2 regions of the Paenibacillus guangzhouensis genome follow, and region 1 is predicted to be linked to the other one. Evidence: riboswitches for the same ligand, from Rfam matches in the RefSeq annotation. Region 1 holds a riboswitch; the other holds the start of a gene.
What was found. Region 1 has a riboswitch for S-adenosylmethionine ahead of metA (homoserine O-acetyltransferase MetA). Riboswitches for the same ligand answer to the same signal wherever they lie in the genome.
Positions count from the first base shown of each region.

Region 2: another riboswitch for S-adenosylmethionine. It lies ahead of GCU39_RS30020 (methionine ABC transporter ATP-binding protein); the one in region 1 lies ahead of metA (homoserine O-acetyltransferase MetA).

Region 1 is NZ_CP045293.1:3,991,294-4,001,697, reverse strand. It holds gene GCU39_RS17935 (bifunctional adenosylcobinamide kinase/adenosylcobinamide-phosphate guanylyltransferase) at 1-108, shown strand, start outside; gene GCU39_RS17930 (cob(I)yrinic acid a,c-diamide adenosyltransferase) at 105-674, shown strand; gene GCU39_RS17925 (RluA family pseudouridine synthase) at 671-1,642, shown strand; gene GCU39_RS17920 (arsenate reductase family protein) at 1,666-2,025, shown strand; gene GCU39_RS17915 (5'-3' exonuclease) at 2,295-3,131, shown strand; gene GCU39_RS17910 (phosphodiester glycosidase family protein) at 3,140-4,273, shown strand; gene GCU39_RS17905 (DUF3055 domain-containing protein) at 4,352-4,648, opposite strand; gene GCU39_RS17900 (HRDC domain-containing protein) at 4,884-5,897, shown strand; gene corA (magnesium/cobalt transporter CorA) at 5,971-6,906, opposite strand; SAM riboswitch class I at 7,294-7,405, shown strand; gene metA (homoserine O-acetyltransferase MetA) at 7,514-8,449, shown strand; gene GCU39_RS17885 (aminotransferase class I/II-fold pyridoxal phosphate-dependent enzyme) at 8,475-9,647, shown strand; gene GCU39_RS17880 (trans-sulfuration enzyme family protein) at 9,650-10,404, shown strand, end outside.
Region 2 is NZ_CP045293.1:6,673,379-6,683,782, reverse strand. It holds gene GCU39_RS30040 (GerAB/ArcD/ProY family transporter) at 1-133, shown strand, start outside; gene GCU39_RS30035 (Ger(x)C family spore germination protein) at 130-1,251, shown strand; gene GCU39_RS30030 (MetQ/NlpA family ABC transporter substrate-binding protein) at 1,343-2,179, opposite strand; gene GCU39_RS30025 (methionine ABC transporter permease) at 2,224-2,904, opposite strand; gene GCU39_RS30020 (methionine ABC transporter ATP-binding protein) at 2,901-3,920, opposite strand; SAM riboswitch class I at 4,010-4,142, opposite strand; gene GCU39_RS30015 (Cthe_2314 family HEPN domain-containing protein) at 4,217-4,933, opposite strand; gene GCU39_RS30010 (COX15/CtaA family protein) at 5,049-5,969, opposite strand; gene GCU39_RS30005 (thioredoxin family protein) at 6,136-6,486, opposite strand; gene GCU39_RS30000 (putative polysaccharide biosynthesis protein) at 6,524-8,158, opposite strand; gene GCU39_RS29995 (DUF456 domain-containing protein) at 8,185-8,676, opposite strand; gene GCU39_RS29990 (Cof-type HAD-IIB family hydrolase) at 8,689-9,432, opposite strand; gene GCU39_RS29985 (M14 family metallopeptidase) at 9,967-10,404, shown strand, end outside.

The DNA.
Region 1 (10,404 bases):
ATTAACGCGCGTTTAGCTGCAAGAAGCAAGCAATTGTACCTATTAACATCAGGGATTGCTGTGGAGTTATTAAGTAAACAAGTGAAATTCGGGAGGGATTTAGGATGAAAATCTATACTCGTTCGGGGGATCAAGGAACGACTTCGGTGATCGGCGGACGCGTACCCAAAGATCATATTCAAGTCGAGGCGTATGGGACGATAGACGAGTTGAACTGCTTCGTGGGTCAAGCGATCAGCCAGTTAGACGGAGAGCGATTCTCGGATATCCGTTCGATCCTGCTGCAAATCCAACATGAGCTATTCGATTGTGGATCGGATCTTGCCTTCGCGAATCCAGATGGGAAGAGCTTCAAAGTCCAATCCGAGATGACGACGCAGCTCGAACAGTGGATTGATCATTATGAACAAGAGAATCCGAAGCTGACCCGATTCATCCTCCCAGGGGGAAGCAGCGGATCGGCCTCGCTTCATGTGTGTCGAACGGTATGCCGCCGTGCTGAACGGCTGGTTGTGAAGCTGGGAAGCGTCGCAGACATTCATACTGAAGTTCGCCAATATTTGAATCGATTATCGGATTTATTCTTCGTACTCGCCCGCACGGCAAATGTTCGGAACGGTGTTCCTGATGTTGAATATATTCGTAGTGCCGAGGTGTTCCGTTCCGAGCCATGACAACAGAGACGAAGTATTACGAACCGATCACGTACATTGTTCCTGCAACGGAGGAAGGGATGCTGTTAAAGACGATTCTATCGAATCGATTAATGGTATCCCGCAAATTAATGTCGCGATTGAAGTTAACAGAACAAGGAATTACGGTGAACGGTGAGCGGCGTTATATCAGCGTACGCGTACAGGCGGGGGATTGCGTTCAGATTCGGATGGAGCAGGAGCAGTCGGATGATATTTTGCCGCAGCCGATCGATTTCACCATCCTCTATGAGGATGAACATCTGCTGGTCGTGCATAAGGAACCAGGAATCATCGTCCATCCCACCCATGGCCATTATATGAATACACTGGCGAATGGCGTTGTCCATTACTGGCAGCAGCAGGGCTGGAATTATCGATTCCGGCCTGTTCATCGCTTGGATCAAGAGACTTCAGGTGTACTCGCGATTGCGAAGAACCCATATATTCATCAGCATATATCGGAGCAGATGATCGCAGGGCAAGTGGACAAGCAATATCTGGCTTTCGTGCACGGCATGCCGGAGCCGCAGGATGGGACGATTGAAGGTCCGATTGATCGCGACCCGGAATCGCCCCATATTCGTATTGTGACACCAACCGGATATGAATCAACAACGCATTACAAGACGCTGGAGTCGTATCCGGAAGCCGCGGGCGCGATGGTTCAGCTTAAGCTGGAGACAGGCCGCACGCATCAAATCCGTGTACACATGCAATCGATCGGCTGTCCATTGATCGGGGATAAAATGTACAAGTTCCTTCATCCAATAGACGAGAGAACGCTGACGAAGGCACTGGCGCTCGACGATCGAATGGGTCGGCATGCGCTGCATGCTTGGAAGCTTGGTCTGACGCATCCAATTACGAAGCAATGGATGGAATTTACCGCCGAACTACCAGACGATCTTCAGCAGCTGCAAGACGCGATGAAGAACGAAATAACATAGAGAGTTAAAAGGAGAATAACGTGATGTCCAAGTTAAAAGTCTATCATTATGCAAAATGCGGTACTTGCCGCAGCGCGACCAAGTCGCTGCAAGCCAAGGGCCATGAACTGGAGCTTCAAGATATTTTCGAGGTCGCACCGACAGAAGCAGAATTGAAGACATTAATCGAACATAGCGGCCTAGAGCTGAAGAAATTCTGGAATACGTCGGGAGAAGTCTACCGTGAAATGCAATTAAAAGATAAGCTGCCGAAGCTGAGCGCAGATGAACAGATCAAACTGCTTGCCTCGAATGGCCGATTGATCAAACGTCCGATAGTTACCGATGGGCAGCAAGTAACGGTGGGGTACAAAGAAGAACAGTATGAGACAAGCTGGGGCTGATCCCTGGATAGGATAATGAATGTTCAAGAAGTCGGCATTTTAGCACACATTCTGATGTGGGCAAATGATGACTTTTTGAACAGCCTCTATAATGGCAAAAAGAGGCCGGGCAGTTACGAGCGTACTATGATAGAATAATAGGATGCCTAGTTACTTGAAATGTTTCCGAAGGAATATACTTCGTAAGCTCTTCGAGATTGTTACTAGATTACAGTTAGGAGAGATTCAAGTTGGAACAGAATAAGCAGAAGTTGCTCCTCGTTGATGGGATGGCTTTGTTATTCCGCGCTTATTATGCGACAGCATATGGCGGTTATATTCGCAAGACAAGCACCGGCATTCCAACGAATGCGATCTATGGATTCATCCGTTATTTCTGGGACGCGGTATCGAAGTTCGACCCGACGCATATTGCTTGCTGCTGGGATATGGGAAGCAAGACTTTTCGTACGGAACAATTCTCGGATTATAAAGCGAATCGCGGCGATGCGCCGGAAGATCTCATCCCGCAATTTGGACTCATTCGCGAAGTGATGGAGAGCTTCGGCATTCCGAACATCGGGGAAGCTGGATACGAGGCTGATGATTGCATTGGTACGATTGCGAAGCAATATGGATCCGATATGGATATTTATATTCTGACCGGCGATCATGACATGCTGCAATTGGTTGATGAGCGTGTCCATGTCATCATCATGAAGAAGGGCCACGGCAATTATATGGTTTACGATCCGGTAACACTCATGGAAGAACGTCAACTGACGCCAGCACAAGTCATCGATGTAAAAGGGTTGATGGGCGATACAAGCGACAACTATCCTGGTGTTCGCGGCATTGGGGAGAAGACAGCTTACAAGCTCGTTCAACAGTATGAATCCGTTGAAGGGATATTAGCGAACCTTCATGAACTCACCAAGGCCGTACGTACCAAAATTGAAGCGGACATCGACATGCTGCACTTATCACGCGATTTAGCGCGCATTCGTTGTGATGTGCCGCTCATCTGTTCGATAGACAACTGCGAATTCACCTTAGATCGTGCACAAATTGAACGCAAATTTGCAGAATTGGAAATGCAGAGCTTAAATTCATTGATCGGGGTGTAACAGTCATCATGACCACAAGGTTTATTCGTACGCTTATCCTTACGCTCGTCCTTAGTCTAACCGGAGCGATGATCGCTACGGCAGCAGGGCAAGGAGTCACGGCGGGCAATACGGCATCTTCTTCGAAGAGTACGCCAAAGCTCGCTTACCAACCGAAAGTCGAGACGAAGAAGGTAGCGGTAGGTGGACGAACGTATACGGTACAGACCGTGACTATGCCGAAACAGATCGGCGTGCAGGTTGGACTGGCAGGTGGTAAAGTCGGCCAGGCCGCGAATATGAAAGACATTGTCAAAAGGTATCAAGCGGATTATGGAATTAATGGGACTTATTTTGAAGCCTACGGCGGTATCCCGGAGCCTTATGGCATGATCATTCAAGATGGGAAACTCGCTCACATTGGGAATACGGGAACAACGATCGGATTTACGAAGAACGGCCAAGTTCGGATGGATCACCTCAGAGTATCCGTCACGGGGAGCGTCTATGATCCAGACAGCGGCAAGAGCGGCAACTACTATGTCTATTTTGCGAATCGAACGCCGGTAAAGGGGAACTCGAGTGCGATTCTCTATACGCCGGCACGAGGCAAAACCATCGGATTTAACTATGGTGAGATGGTTGTCGTCGATCAAGGTGTGGTTACGAAAGTAACGAAAAATCAAGACGTAGACATACCTGCAAAAGGATACGTGCTTGTCTTTAATGGCAGTGAGACGGGGCAAGCCAAACGATTTAAGGTCGGTACACAGACAGCATACGAAGTTCACTATAAGGATCTGAAAGGGAATGCGATTCCTTGGGACGATGTCATTACCGCGGTTGGGGCAGGTCCAAGACTTGTGAAGGACGGACAGCTTGCGGTGAACCCGGCTGCTGAAGGATTTACATCGGCTAAGATTTTGACCGCTGGCGGTGCGCGAAGCGGGATAGCTGTCATGAAGGATGGCTCCATTATGATTGCGACAGTGAATGGAGCGACAATTCAAGCCTGGGCGCAAGTGATGCAGAAGCTTGGGGCACAGCAGGCGATGAATCTGGACGGCGGCGCATCTTCGGGGCTCTATGCAAATGGGAGAACGCTGACGTCTGCAGGCAGACCTTTAAGCAATATGCTGCTATTCGGCACGCATATGCAATGAGACATAATAAAGACGGCTACTTTGCTCGATGATGCAAAGTAGCCGTCTTTACTATGTTCGAATTCGGACCCGGATGACTCAATCCGTGAAGACGGTTGGTCCTACAACGAGATGGAGGAATTCGCGAAGCTCTCCAGCTTCTTCTTCGGTAAGCTTAAAGGTGAATTCCAGGTAGCCTTCTTCCTCTAAATCTTCTTCTCCGATGATCGCTGTCACGCCGCCTTGAAGATCGGTCACCAATTTCTTCCCATAGAAGCGGTTCGTCGTCATGATGGCAAGGTCGAACCGTTTATAGCTTGCGCCAATGAATGTCACGAATCGCGTCGTTGTCGCCTCTGTCGTATCCGATAGAAAATCTAACTCGTGCTGAGACATGGATGTCACTCCTTTAATGATAATGAGGTCATTATAGCGGAAATTGGGAAGAACAGGAACCATATTTTCTGTACTTATAGTTATTTGAAAACTTTTGTCCGACTATACTTGTCCAACATTTGGAAATATGCTATGATAAGTTCAATTGCATGAACGGATGATGAGGAAGCACCTCTCTTATTTCACGATAAGAGAGGTGCTTTTTTGCGTGCGTTCATGAACTTTATGGAGGTGTATGATGAATATCGTATTTCTGAACACATTCGAGAAGAAGCAAGAATCCGAGGGGATTGTTACATCGCAGTTAAGCATTGGTGAGGCGCATGGCGTGTGGCAGTTGACATGGCATGAGCCCGATCATGGGCAGATGGAGCAGTCCGTGTGGTATTCAGGAACTTCGTGGGAAGAGCTTCTAACCGTATTTCGACATGGTGTTGCAGTCAAATTGGGAGAAGGCTTCTCGCCGATCATTGACGGCATGGCCAGTGATCCTGAGCCGTCGGGACGACTCGTTCGGTCACAACTGCTGGCTTGCTACAGCGACCTCTATCCCAATGAAGCATTATATACGTTGTTAAGCCAATGGCGCCGATCTCGCGCAACAGCTGACAAGAAGGCGCCGTATTTCATCGCGACGAACCGTATGCTGCGTCTCATCAGCGTATTCGTACCTCAGACAATGGAGGAGTTGCACCAGCTGCCTGGATTTGGAGAGAACAAGGTGAATCTATATGGCGAGGAGATTGTCAGCTTGCTTCATGATGCCGAGCGGACGACAGAATTTCCGCTGGGTTGGGTGAAGGAGCGGGTATCGCGGGATGAATACGCTCAGTGGCAGTATAAACAGAAGGAGCAGAAGTACAAGCAGGAAATGGACCGCCTGGCAGAACAGAAACGATTGCTCGAAGGCATTCAGCAAGGGAGTTCGATCACGGATCTTGAGGAGTATTGCAGCATGTCGCGCCGGAATATTCTCATCGCGCTCGAGACGCTGGATCGAGATGGATATGATACCGAAAGGCTTATTGAGGAAGAATTGCGTCAAGTGCCAATGGAGGAGCAGGCTGCCATCTGGTCAGCGATGGAGCGAGACGGGTATCGCTATTTGAAGCCGATCCTGCTCGAGGTCTATGGGGACACGGGGCTGCAGGGGGAACAGGCAGCGATGTACTATGAGCGTATTCGTTTGGTACGTATTCGTTACCGTCGTCAGCGGGATCTGGACAATCAGCAACGACAAGCTGGTTAAATATCAAAACAGGACTTGATCTACACTGCTGTAAGCAGCAATTCAGATCAAGTCCTGCATCTAATAACGACATTTAGAGCCAGTTTTTCTTTTTGAATAGGAAGTACATCCCGAACCCGAGGCAGAGCATCGCACCGAGTACAATGTAATAGCCGTACTTCAGATTCAGCTCAGGCATATGGGTGAAGTTCATTCCGTAGATCCCAGTGATGATCGTCATCGGCATGAAGATGGTCGTCAGCGCCGTGAAGACTCTCATGATCTCATTCGCGCGGTTGGCGACGCTGGACTGATAAGCTTCTCGTAAGTTGGCCATCAGGTCGCGGAACGTATCGAATGTCTCGGATATTTTGACGGCATTCTCATAGATATCGCTGAAGTATTTCTGCAGCTGGTCATCGATGAGACGCAGGTCTTTCTTATTTAAGGTCGCGATCACGTCTTTCTGCGGTCCAAGAACCTTCTTGAGCCACAGGATTTCGCTTCGCAGACCGATAATTTCGTTCAAATGGGTCTTTTTCGTATGCAGCACGATATCTTCTTCGAGATGTTCAATGCGGTCTTCGATGCGATCTCCAACGGAGAAATAGCTGTCGACGACAAGGTCGACAAGATGATATAGGAAGTTATCAGGTCGATTGACCTCCTGCTCCCATAAGATCGGCTTCACCGTGCGGAGCTCATTGATCTTCTGCTTCGTTACAGTAATAATGTAATGTTTGCCCAGGAACATACTTAGGGCGCGCAGGAAAATCTCCTCATCATCAAATCGAATGCTGTTAATAACAATAAAATAATGTCCTTCATAAATTTCGATCTTAGGACGTTGTTCCTCTTCACTGAGACAGTCCTCCACAGCCAAATCGTGCAGCGTGAATAACGGCTGCAAGACGATCAGATCTTCAACATCTGCATCAATCCAGTAGAAGCCGTTCTCTGGCGGGATGATCGTTTGGTTAATATCTTCGATGACGGTGAATACACCTTCTTGTACCAACCGGATTTTCATCTGATTTCACTCCTCTTCCCGAATGAAACCAGAAGGCAGGCCAAAAGATGCGTTTGCTACACAGACTTCAGGCACAACCGACAGATTTCATTCCTATTTAGTTGTACGTACGACATGGTCCTCTGTGGTATAGGGTCGCCTTCCATCCTTACTCACCTCTACTTTTCGTTTCATCTCTTGGAACACTCGTCTTAGTATAACGCGCATATACCTTACAAGCAATGAAAAAAACGGTGAACCAATTTTAAGTTAGAATATGGTGCGAATCGAAGAATGGTGCGTTCCCTAAGTTGGTTGTGATGAAGCGGATGGAAGTGTATTGACGTCTGTTACAAATTGGATTAAAGTAGGGTTATGTATGATAAAACCAAATAAGGTTTTGCTAAATTCTTATCAAGAGTAGGTGGAGGGACTAGCCCGATGATACCCGGCAACCGACTGAAAAGCACGGTGCTAATTCTTGCGGAAACGAATGGATTTCGTTACTGAGAGATGAGAGAGGCGCCCGAAATACTAACGTAGGCCTTCTCTTGGGAGGTCTTTTTTTGTACCTTCCGAGCAATAACCCCATCATGGTTTAAGAATCCCACAAAGGAGCGAATGACGCATGCCGATTAAAATTCCTGATGCATTGCCAGCGAAAGAAATATTGACTAATGAGAATATTTTTGTGATGGATGAGAGCGTTGCATACCATCAAGACATTCGTCCGCTTCAGATTGTGATCTTAAATTTGATGCCAACGAAGGAAACGACAGAGACTCAGCTGCTGCGTCTAATTGGGAACACCCCGCTGCAGGTTGAGGTAGTTCTTCTTCATCCGAAATCCCACACGTCGAAAAATACATCTGCAGAGCATCTCGAGTCGTTCTACCATACCTTTGAAGATGTTCGCCATCGCCGGTTCGACGGTATGATCGTAACGGGAGCGCCTGTTGAACAAATGGAGTTCGAAGAAGTGAATTATTGGGAAGAACTCGAACAAATCTTCGAATGGAGCAAGACAAACGTAACATCGACGATGCATATCTGTTGGGCTTCTCAGGCAGGCCTGTACTATCATTTCGGCGTACCGAAATATTCGCTTGAAGAGAAGTGTTTTGGCGTATTCCCGCATGTGATCTCTACACCCAATATCAGCTTGCTGCGCGGGTTTGATGAGCAATTTTTCGTGCCGCAGTCCCGTCATACCGAGGTAAGACGCGAAGACATCGAGAAATGCGATAACCTTGAGATTTTATCGGAGTCTGAAGATTCAGGCATTTACATTGTTGCGACGAAAGACGGTAAGCAAATCTTCGTGACGGGACATTCCGAATATGATCCACTAACATTAAAATGGGAGTACGATCGGGATATTGCCAAAGGTCTTGAAGTGGCCATTCCGCAAAATTATTATCCTAAAGATGATCCAACACGGACACCATTATCGCTCTGGCGTGCCCACGCCAACTTATTATTCTCTAATTGGCTGAATTACTATGTATATCAAGAAACACCATATGATTTAGAGACGCCGTATGAACTTGGAGCAGGCATCTAACATTGCCAGAGGAGGATTCATAGCTATGTCAGAAGATTTAAAAATTGAAAGTCGCCTCGCGCAGATTGGTTCGGTGCAGGAACCAGTTACAGGGGCGGTCAATTATCCGATATATCAAGCAACCGCATTTCGCCATCCGAAGTTAGGCCAAAGCACCGGATTTGATTATATTCGGACGAAGAACCCGACACGCACGGTCTTGGAGGAAGCGGTAGCGAAGCTCGAGAGCGGTGATGCAGCATTTGCCTGTAGCTCCGGGATGGCAGCACTTCAGACGGTGTTCGCGATGTTCGGGCAAGGGGATCACCTCATCGTGTCGCTCGATCTATACGGAGGGACATACCGGTTAATCGAAAAGATTATGTCTCGCTTCGGCGTTACGGCTTCCTATGTAGATACCAATGATTTCGATGCACTTGAAGCCGTGGCGCAGCCGAACACGAAGGCTGTGATCATCGAGACGCCGACGAATCCGCTGATGATGATCACAGATATTGAAGCCGTGGCCGCATGGGCGAAGCGCAAAAATATGATTACGATCGTGGATAACACGTTGCTAACGCCATTCCTGCAGCGTCCGATTGAGCTCGGTGCAGATATCGTGGTGCATAGTGCAACGAAATATTTGGGCGGACATAACGATGTGCTTGCAGGGCTCATCATCACGAAGGGCAAAGAGCTCTCAGAATATACCGCATTCTTGCACAATTCCATTGGTGCCGTACTTAGTCCAAGCGACAGTTATCAGTTAATGCGGGGGATGAAGACGTTGGCGCTGCGGATGGAGCGTCATGAATATAATGCAACACGGGTTGCTACCTATTTGCAGGAACATCCGCTTGTGGATCAAGTCTATTACCCAGGACTGCCGGGACACCCTGGCTACGACATTCAGAAGAAACAGGCATCGGGCAATACGGGCATTTTCTCCTTCAAAATGAAGGATGCCAAATATATCGAACCGATTTTGCGACATATTGAGTTGATTGCTTTTGCGGAGAGTCTAGGCGGCGTTGAGTCATTAATGACCTATCCAGCCGTGCAGACCCATGCGGATATTCCGATTGAAATTCGTGAGAAGGTCGGCGTCGATGATCGCCTTCTTCGTTTCTCTGTAGGGATTGAGCATGCAGACGATATTATTGCGGATCTAGGCCGCGCAATTGAATTGGCAAGACAAGAGATCGAGGGGGCATAGACGTGGCACATGCAGAAGGATCAGAACAGAATCGTAAATTTGCAACGAAGTTGATTCATTTCGGAAGTGAAATCGATGAGACGACAGGTGCTTCCAGTGTCCCGATCTACCAAGCTTCCACCTTCCATCACCATGATATCTTCAATCCGCCGACGTATGACTATTCACGTTCGGGCAATCCGACCCGTCAGGCGCTTGAAGATTATATCGCTCTGCTGGAAGGTGGAACGAACGGGTATGCGTTCCCTTCCGGGATGTCGGCGATCTCTACCGCTTTTATGTTGCTATCCGCCGGGGATCATGTCATCGTGACGGAGGATGTGTATGGCGGAACATACCGTTTTCTAACGACTATTCTAAGTCGAATGAATATTGAGACGACATTCGTCGATATGACGGATCTCGATCAAGTGAAAGGCGCGCTCAAGCCGAATACCAGGGCTGTATTCATGGAGACGCCATCGAATCCAACGCTCAAAATTACGGATATTGGCGCCGTCTCTTCGTGGGCGAAGGAACACAATCTTCTAACGATGCTGGATAATACGTTCATGACGCCGTATCATCAACGTCCGATTGAACACGGGGTAGATCTCGTCCTGCATAGTGCCACGAAGTTCTTAGGCGGTCATAGTGACGTGCTTGCGGGACTTGCGGTCACGGCTACAGAAGAGCTGGCTCGCCGCGTGAAGTATTTGCAGAATGGTATGGGAGCGGTGTTGAGCACGCAAGAGAGCTGGTTGCTCATGCGTGGGAT
Region 2 (10,404 bases), 2.7 Mb from region 1:
CCAGGTAACTCAAATGACGAGAACATTAAGTTATATCGGGTTTATGATCGCGTATGTACTGCCATTGTGTTTGTGGTGTTATGTGAAACTGCTCGAAGGCATTCGCCGCAACCAGGGAGGGAATTCATCATGAAGCATTGGTTCAAGCTATGTATGATCGTGCTTCTCTTAGGACTGCTGCCTGGATGCTACGATAAAATGTATTTGGAAGATGCCACGCTCATCCTTGCTCTCGGATTCGATATGGAAGAGGATCAATTTATCGTCTACAGCTCGAGTCCTGTATTCAATAAGGATGCGAAGAAGAAAACCGAAGAATTCTATGACGACAAACCCGTCTCTGTCCGGCATAGCAAGAACAATTTCGACACGATGTCTTCGGGAATTCCGAGTGCCGGTAAAATCCAGACCATTCTTATAGGGAAAAAGCTACTCGAGCAGGAGAATTGGTTCTCCATGCTGGATACACTGTTCCGAAATGCAGAGTCTACGGTTAACGCAAACGTGGCTGTAGTAAACGGTCCTGTCTCTGAGATTATTTATTACCAGTCTGATGGCAAGCCGCCGCTTACAATGCTTCTCCCCAAATTAATCAGCTCTTCAGCTAAGAAAAACGCAACACTGGATACGACGCTTCAAGAATTCCACCGGCAAATGTACGACCAGGCCATGACGCCTGCGTTGCCATTGCTTCGGAAGAATAAAGATATCGTTGCCGAAGGCGCGGCTCTGCTGAGTGAACAGGGCAAATACGTCACAAACCTTAATCTGCAAGAAACTACACTTCTTCGCATTCTTCAACGGGATCTATCAGGGATCGGATCCTATACGGCCAATGTAACTGACCTGCCGACAGGTCAGCCTAATCCGATTGTTAAGAACAAGCTAAGCGTTGACATCGTGAAGATATCTGCACGTATACGAACATCCTACAAGCAAGGGCGATTCGGATTCGACATTCACTATAAGATGATAACCCGCGTTACAGAGCGAACATTCCCGTTCAATCTGACTCTGCATAAGCAACAATTGCAGAAACAGTTGGATTCTCTCTTGCAGCGAGATCTGATGGCACTGATCCATAAAATACAGAAAAATCGCATTGATCCCATCGGGCTCGGAATTCTCGCGCAAGCCTACCAGTACCAAGCATGGAAGAAAGCGAAAGATCATTGGGGAGATGCGTTGTCAGAAGCCGATATACGCCTCTCTGTAAAAACCGAAATGTTGGATAGTGGTGTTATGCAGTAATTATTATAGAACAACCTGATACTAGCATCATAATAAAGAAGCTGATATCTGTCAGGACAGATATCAGCTTTTTCATTTTCGCTCTATTTAATTAAAATGCCGGCAATATCGCTTCACCGTATTTCTCTTCAATAAATTTCTTCAATTCTGGCGAATGAAGCGCTGCAGCGAGCTTCTTCATGGCGTCAGAGTCTTTGTTGTCCGGACGGGAAACAAGGATGTTCGTATACGGAGAATCGCTTCCCTCGATGAACAACGAATCTTTCGTAGGCGACAACTCAGCTTGCAATGCATAGTTCGTATTAATAATAGCAGCATCGAACTCATCAAGAACGCGTGGCAGCATCGCTGCTTCAAGCTCTTGAATTTTCAAGTTTTTCGGGTTTTTTGTAATATCGCGAATCGTTGCGTCCGCCACTTTGCCTTCTGCCAGCTCAATGAGCCCTTGCTTTTGCAGAAGCAACAATGCGCGAGCACCATTCGATGGATCGTTCGGGATAGCAATTGATGCGCCATCTTTCAATTCGTCAGCGGATTTGATCTTCTTGGAGTATGCTGCAATCGGCTCAAGGTGAACGCCTACGACGCTAACTAGATCCATGCTGCGATCCTTATTCATTTGATCCAAATACGGCTGATGTTGGAAGAAGTTCGCATCAAGCTGCTTCTCAAATACTTGTACGTTCGGTTGTACGTAATCTGTAAATTCTTTCACTTCCAGCTTAACGCCTTCCTTCTCAAGCATTGGCTTCAAGAAGTTCAGAATTTCTGCATGAGGTACGGCAGTTGCGCCGACCGTTAACGTCGTTGTTTCTTGCTTGCTTCCACTGCTCTCTTCACCACTGCTTGTCTCATTCTTGCCGCCGCATCCTGCCGCGATAACCGCAAAAGCGAGTACTGCTGTTAATGTAATCAACCATTTTTTCATTGTAAGTCCCCTCCAATAATCCATTGTTTTTTGAGTATCTATATTTATTTTCTAGAAAACCGATGAACAAGACGATCGCCAAGCACCTGGATCAGCTGCACGATCACAATCATTAAGATCACGGCTACGACCATCACTTCGATCTCATACCGTTGGTAGCCATATCGAATGGCTAGATCCCCTAGACCGCCGCCGCCAATCAACCCGGACATCGCCGTATAAGAGACCAGTGTTACAATCGTAATGGTGATGCCTGCAATTAGGCTTGGCATCGATTCGGGCAGCAACACCCGGCTGACGATCTGGCCTTTCGTAGCCCCCATTGCCTCAGCTGCTTCGATAACGCCTCGGTCCACCTCACGAAGCGAGGTCTCCACGAGTCTAGCGAAGAACGGTGCCGCTGCGAGTACAAGCGGCGGTATGGAGCCCAGTACGCCGATTGATACCCCAACAATTATTTTCGTCAGTGGAATAATCGAGATCATCAGAATGACGAACGGTACCGAGCGCAAAATATTGACGATGAACGAGATCACCCGATAAAGCATCCGGCTCCAAGCTGAATTCCCTCTTGCTGTCATAAACAGCAAGATACCAATCGGAAGTCCGATAATAAATGTGAATAGTCCTGAGAAGAGCAACATACGCAGCGTATCCCACGTTGCTGTCCAAATTTCGGACCAATAAATTTTTGAGAAATCAAACCCCGTAGATAGGAGAATCATCCGATCACCTCCAATTCATGCACATGTGCACGCAGCATTTCACACGTCTTCACAATCGCTTCTTTATTCCCTTCAAACCGCACGATGAGTTGGCCATAGGGGATGTCCTTCATCGTCGCGATCGTCCCTTGCAGAATTGCAAAGGTTACGCCTGTCGACTGAACGGCCTCAGACAGGATCGGCTGATATGTCGTTGTTCCTAGGAAGTTAATTTTCACAACCTCCGAATGATCATTCGACGGCAGCGAGGTGATGATTCGATCCAGCAGTTCTGCGCTCTCATTCTCTTCCCGAATAAATTCCCGCGTCACAATATGCTGCGGCTTGAGGAATACCTCGGTTACAGGACCTTGCTCTACAATACGTCCATCATGGATTACGGCTACCGTATCGCATATCGTCTGGATCACATGCATCTCATGCGTTATGAGCACGATCGTAATCCCGAATTGCTTGTTGATATCCAGCAGCAATCGAAGTATCGATTGCGTCGTCTGAGGATCCAGCGCAGATGTCGCTTCATCGCATAAGAGCACCTCTGGATCATTCGCCAACGCACGCGCGATGCCTACACGTTGTTTCTGACCGCCGGACAATTGAGACGGGTATTTGTTACGATGCTCTTCGAGTCCAACCAGCTTCAGAAGTTTATCCACTTTCTGTTCGATTTCGGCTTTCGGCGTCTTCACTAAGCGCAGCGGAAATGCGATGTTATCGAAAATCGTCGCGGACGATAATAGGTTGAAATGCTGAAAGATCATTCCGATCTTGCGGCGTTGACCTTGCAGTTCAACCTCGGACAGTGCTGTAAGATTCGTGTCCCCAATCCATACTTCCCCTGTCGTGGGACGTTCCAGCAGGTTGATGCTGCGCAGCAATGTACTCTTGCCGGCCCCCGAATGTCCTATTATTCCGAAGATTTCGCCGCGGTCAATGGTTACATCGATATCCGTCAGCGCGACGGTCTGTTTATGCTTATTGCCGTAGGTCTTCGACAATTGTTTAAGCTGTATCATGATTGTCCCCTCTCGTTTCTAATCGAGCTATAGAAAAGCCCTTTTCCGGCACAACGGAAAAGGGCTAACAAGTCATCATTATAGTCCTCTTCTCATCTACCAGAATTCTAACATGAATTCTGAAGGATTTAGCACCATGACACTCCATGTCCATATTACGCTGGATCAGGAATCGGTTGCCGGGCTTCACAGGGCCTGTCCCTCCGCCGCTCTCGATAAGAAAGTATCGTTTGTATTAAATTTAAATTGAGTATAGTGTTGATAATACCAAAAGTCAAATAGAAATATTTTACATCTTATCGATGATATTTATTACGAAGCATCAACTCGATATACTCAAACGAAGCTTGCAAGGTTTCACAGGCCATTCGATAACCAAGCTCCAGGTCTTTCTGGCGTTCCTGGATATCCTCTAGCTTAATCTTGCCATCCAATGTCTGATCACGCTGTGAGAGATCATCCTGCATCTCCATGTTCATGTAGTGAATTTCGATATTACGCCATTTGCGAAGATGGCGAAGCGGCTCATTATATTGTTCCTTCAAAGTATTTAACTTATCCATAAGTGCCAGATGTACACCTAAATAACGAAATTGCCGCAAGACCGTAAAAAAAGAAAAATGGGCTTTTGCCCGTTCCGTATGAAGCTCAAAGAGATCATTCATGAGGGTCCCAAGTTTGTCTAGAATAGAGAATACCCGAATAAATCCATTTTTGTAGAAGTAGATATGACGGTGATAATTCGCATTCTCTTGCTGAGACATTTCTTCTTGGTACGTCTTGCGAACGCGATCCGCAAAGTGGCCTGATAAGAATACGCTCTGCTCCAGTTCATCCAAGGAGACGATAAGACCTTTCGTCCAAACCTCATGTTTGCGCCAAATATGTTCAGGATCATGTCCCTTAGAAATACGACTCTGAAGCTGATGCAGTACACACTGCATGGCATCCACAGCATCTTGCATTTCCCCGAGCTCCGCGCGAGGAGGCAGACCTAACAAGATTCTCAGCATATCGTTCACACTCCTTTGATGTTGATGAAGACGGTGCTATGTACCCGGGGTAAAACAAAAAGTTCTCGAACTTCACATGCTCGACAACTTTCGGTTCATTTTAGTATATCCGATTTTATCGTTTGCTCATTTGCCATACCCTGACACTCATATAGCATAAGACTCCGAATAAGCCAGCAATGAGTACCGTATGGAATAATCCTGCGAACAAGCCCGCATTCTCGTCGCCTAACGTAAAGACAACCCATGCCCCGCTCAAGATCTGGGCAGTACATAATATTAAGGCACAGACCCCAATAATTCGTAATTCACGAATTTGCTTATGACCGTGATAAGCGAAATGCGCAAGCACCGCAACCGCGATGAATAGGACGAGTGCTGCGACACGATGGATAAATGCAATTAGGGTGGTACCATGAAGCTCCGGTATGATTGCTCCGTTACAGAGCGGCCAGCCTTGGCAGCCTCCATAGGCTTCAGTATGCCGAACGAATGCGCCTACGTAGACAACAACATAAGCATAGAGCGTCACAATCCACGTTGCAGTACGGAATCTTTCGGATACGAATACGCCAGCCGGCGCGTTGTCATCCAGGCCGCGACTCCACTTGTTCAAGACAATCGAGAGCAGCAGTGTTCCTGCAAAAGCAATAAGCGAAAACCCGTAATGCAGCGCCATAACGGCTGGAGCTTGCCCGAGCACGACTGCAAGCGCACCCATAATCGCTTGAATAAATGTAAATATAAAAGCAATAAAAGCATACCACCAAGCATCTTTGCGTTCTTTCACATGACGCCATACCGCAATGAACAAGACAAGGACAAGAATTCCTACAAGCCCGCTCACCGCACGGTGCGAATATTCAATCATCGAAGCGATCGTATAGGCAGGCACAAATTTGCCATTGCATAGCGGCCATTCTGCCCCACATCCTTGGCCAGAACCCGTCTTCGTCACTAATGCGCCATTCAAGAGAACCAGCATCATTCCGACACAAGTGATATATGCAAGCCACTTTAATGTATTCGCTCTCAATCCTTCACCCACTTACTCTCTCAGGAAGTTAAATTTCACCATTTCTCATTATAACTGATTTCATGATGAAAACGAAGGCGGAATTGTGACAAAACACATTGTAATTGGACAAAAAGCACGAAAACAAAAGCCATATCATCATCCCGATGACATGGCTTGTTCTAACTTATTCGGATTTCTTCATGGTCTCTGCAACCGCGATCGCACGATCCAGGAACTCTTCGATCTCTTCACGCGACTTGCGCAGCTTACTAACAAACCGAATTAACTCTTGGCCGTTCGAATAGGCGATAAAGCTTGGGATCCCAAGAATGTTATACCGCTCGCACAAGTCCGGCAGCTCATCGCGGTCAATATGGACAAAAGTGAGTTGGTCCGCATATTTCGCTTCAACCTCCGGCATGAATGGATCGATAAAATGACAGTCTTTGCACCATACCGCTTTAAATACGCCGATGGTTGGTTTTGATGAGGCGATCACCTCGTTGAATTGCGCTTCTGACGATAATTTCTCCATGATGAACACTCCTTATCTAGGAAATTAGAATACCGAATTATGAATCGGATGATTGAACGGCTTGTCCACGCTGCAATCGCATGAGCGGCTGAAATACCTTGCGAAGTGGACGCGGATAACTGCTAAGCTCTTGCTGCGTCACCACACGGAATACGATTAACAGCACCGGATAGAGCACGATCAAGACCAAGCCTACGAGGCTGGACGAAATAAAATAAGCAATACGCGCATGCATGACGTGCGTTAGTTGATTGCCTGCCCATTCAATCAAATAGCCGATGCCGGTCAGTACAATCACAGATGTCAAGAAGCCTGTCCAACGTAAACCAAGGATTTGGAAATCGACGATTTGCTTCAGCGAACGTATATTCAATACCATCGTTACCGCAAAGCACAGCATCGTCGAACCGACAATACCATAGATGCCAAAAGCGTATCCCAATGTGAAGCTGCCAACTAACTTCACGGCGATTCCGATCATAACGTGGAACATAGGCGTCTTCGGACGTCCCATGCCGAAGAGGATCGAACCCGATACCATCATAATAATCTGGAAAATGGTACAGAAGGTTAACAGCGAAATAATTTCACTGCCGTTCGTGCTGCTGAACAACAGACCGTTCACGGAGTATGCTGCTGTGCACAGAATAAGCACAATAGGCATCCCCGAGAGCAGCGCAATCCGAAGCGCCAGTGTAATCTGCTTCTTCACATGATCCATCTCTTGACGAGCAAATGCGCTTGAAATAACCGGAATAATCGATGTACTTAGTGCAATCGCCAGAATAGGCGGAATCCCTGCAATGGATTGCGCATTCATCCCTAAAATCTTCAGTGTTTCTTTGGCTAAAGGCTCACCAATTTGTCCCTTCAAGATCGGAACGATGATACTCGAATCAATGAAATAAATGATGGATACAGCTAACGATGTAATCACGATTGGAATCGATAGCTTGAAGATATCTTTATAGATCTGACCCAGCGGTGTCACGGCACCCTGCTGTCCGCTCCGGGCTAATCCTGCTTCACGGTCTGCCTTCTTCAGCTTCCGCGCATAATACAGCATCACGAGGAAGGCACCGATACTGCCTAGCACACCGCCAAAGGATGCGCCTGCGGCCATCTTTTCTTCACTATACCCCCATGTCATGAACACATAAGCGAGACCAACAGCGGTGACCACGCGTAGTATTTGCTCAATGATCTGCGATATACCGCCAGGTGCCATCTGATTACGCCCCTGGAAATATCCACGCATCATCGCAATAACCGGGAACAGAATAAGAGCTGGAGCAAGTGCCCGAATGGCAAGCGTCGCTTCTGGAACGGAACTCATCTCGGCGTAGTACGGCGCGAAAATATAGAGCAGCGCAGTAATGAGTATCCCCATCCCTAAACCGAATATGATAGCTGCAAAATAAATCCGCTGCGCTTCTTCCGGGCGATTCAGCGCATATTTCTCAGACACCATTTTCCCGAGTGTACTCGGAATGCCAGCTGTCGCGAACGTCAGCAGCATTAAATACACATTCGATGCTAGTGCAAAGGACGCGCCACCGCTTACTCCGAGCAGATGCTCTAGAGGTACCCGCTGCACGACACCGAGTACGCGCGCAATCAGCGCCGCCGCTGCGAGGATGAGCGTCCCTTTAATAAATGATTCTTTTGCCACGACAACAATCTTCCCTTCTCCTCTACTTACGCATTTACAACCCAGATGATGAAGATGACGATCATGGCAAGCTGCAACACAATCTTCACGAGGGTACTTGTAAATAAGCCCACTAATGAGCCAAAACCAACCTTAATTGCCCGATTCATATCGGAGCCCGTCATCATCTCCCCGATCATCGCGCCGAGCAGCGGCCCGAGCAATAGACCTGCAACCGGAATCACAAATGGCCCAATAATAATCCCGATCGTACTCCCAATAATGGATGCGCGTGAACCGCCATATTTCTTGACGCCCCAGGCGCTCACCACATAATCGGCAATGAACAGCACGACGACGATAGCCGTCTGGATGCTCCAGAACCATACGCCGAACGGCTCGAAGCTAATACATAGTCCGTAAACGAAGTATGCTGCATAGATAGCCACAGCCCCTGGAAGAATCGGGTAAATCGTGCCAGCCATGCCTACCGCGAATAAGACGACAACCAAGATCCAACCGATGATCTCTATAGCCATCTCGAACTCCTCCTATTTTAACAAAAATTTACGGATCACTTCAGCAACGCCATCTTCCTCATTCGAGGCTACGATCTGATCAGCGGCTTCCTTTACCGTATCCTGCGCATTACCCATGGCAACCCCAAGACCAACGGCTTGAATGGCTGCAAGATCGTTAATACTATCGCCAACGGCGACCACTTCATGCATTCCAATCCCGAGCAGATCACATACGTCCAGAAGACCTGATGCCTTAGAAACACCCTTTGGGTTCAATTCAATATTGGTCGGTGAAGAGTTCGTAATCTCCAAACCGCCCATCGCTCGAAGCTGGGATAAAATCTCATGACGCATCCCATCATCTTCAACGGTATATCCAAATTTGAGCCACTCTTTATCCTCGAAGATAATCTCGTTATCCCAGCTCGATTGGAGATAAATTTGACCCACCGAATAGGCCCAGAACCATACATCATATCGCTTAGCGATGCTGAACAGCTCCTTCATCACGCTCGCTTCCATCAGATGTCTGCGATGCAGCTGATAAGGCGCTGACCATACCTCGCCTCCATTCACTGTAATCATGGGCGATTCCAGTCCTAGCTGCTTCGCATAGGGCATAGCGGAATCGAATCCACGCCCTGTCGAGAAGCTGACAGTAATGCCGGCTTTTATAGCTTCCTGAATCCAATACGCTGTCTCCGGCGTAATCTTCTGATCATCATTTAATACGGTACCATCCATGTCGAGTGCCAGCAATTTATAGCTTCCCATTGTCTCCTCCAATTCTCTATCTCTTATTCCGCATTTGCTGCATATCGACATTTTACCATAGATCAGCCTAAAAAGTTAAAAAGACAAGCGTCATCAGGAACCGTTTCAGAGAAGAACTCCATTTGCGCCCTTTACGCATCGTACCATCCCTCCTCTCGCGAAGGGTTAATTTGTCCCCTCTTCCTTCATTAAATGCAGGACCTTATTCGATTGTTCCGTCTCTCCAAAAAAGTTGGTTATAGGAAACTAAAAGACATGCCAATAGCCAGTATCGCGTTCATTCATGCACGAAAAATTGCCGTTCAAGAATGGATTGAATTCGCTAAAGCAGTGGTTACAAGCTGTAATAAATGGAAGGATTTATCTACCATCTCTCTTAATATCTTTAGAAGAATTTGTCGATTCATGTCCTAATTCTTAGAAATTCATGGTAGTATATACCTATTCTAGCGATCGTAATTGTTCTGATAGGACTTATTTGCTATGTCTATTGGTATCAAACAGCTATGAAAATATACATAATAGGGGACTTCAATGAAGAAATTTCTTTCACTCTTGCTCGTAGTCTTGATTTTGATAGGTAGTACGACTGGCGCTGCACATGCGACCTCGAGCAATATCGTACAGTATTCAAATTTGTATACGTATGACATGATGGCCAGACAGTTGCAACAACTACAAAAAGCATACCCTGACGCAATTCATCTTGAATCGATTGGAAAAACGGCTTACCAACGGGATATTTGGGCCGTCCGTGTTGGACAAGGTACGAAGTCCATATTCATCAATGGATCACATCATGCTAGAGAATGGATTACCTCCATTTTAAATATGAAGATGATTGAAACGTATGCGCAATCGTATACCAATACTACGAAATATAATGGATATCATACAAAAGAATTACTAGACCATGTCAGTATTTGGTTCGTTCCGATGGTTAATCCCGATGGCGTGACTTTACAACAATTC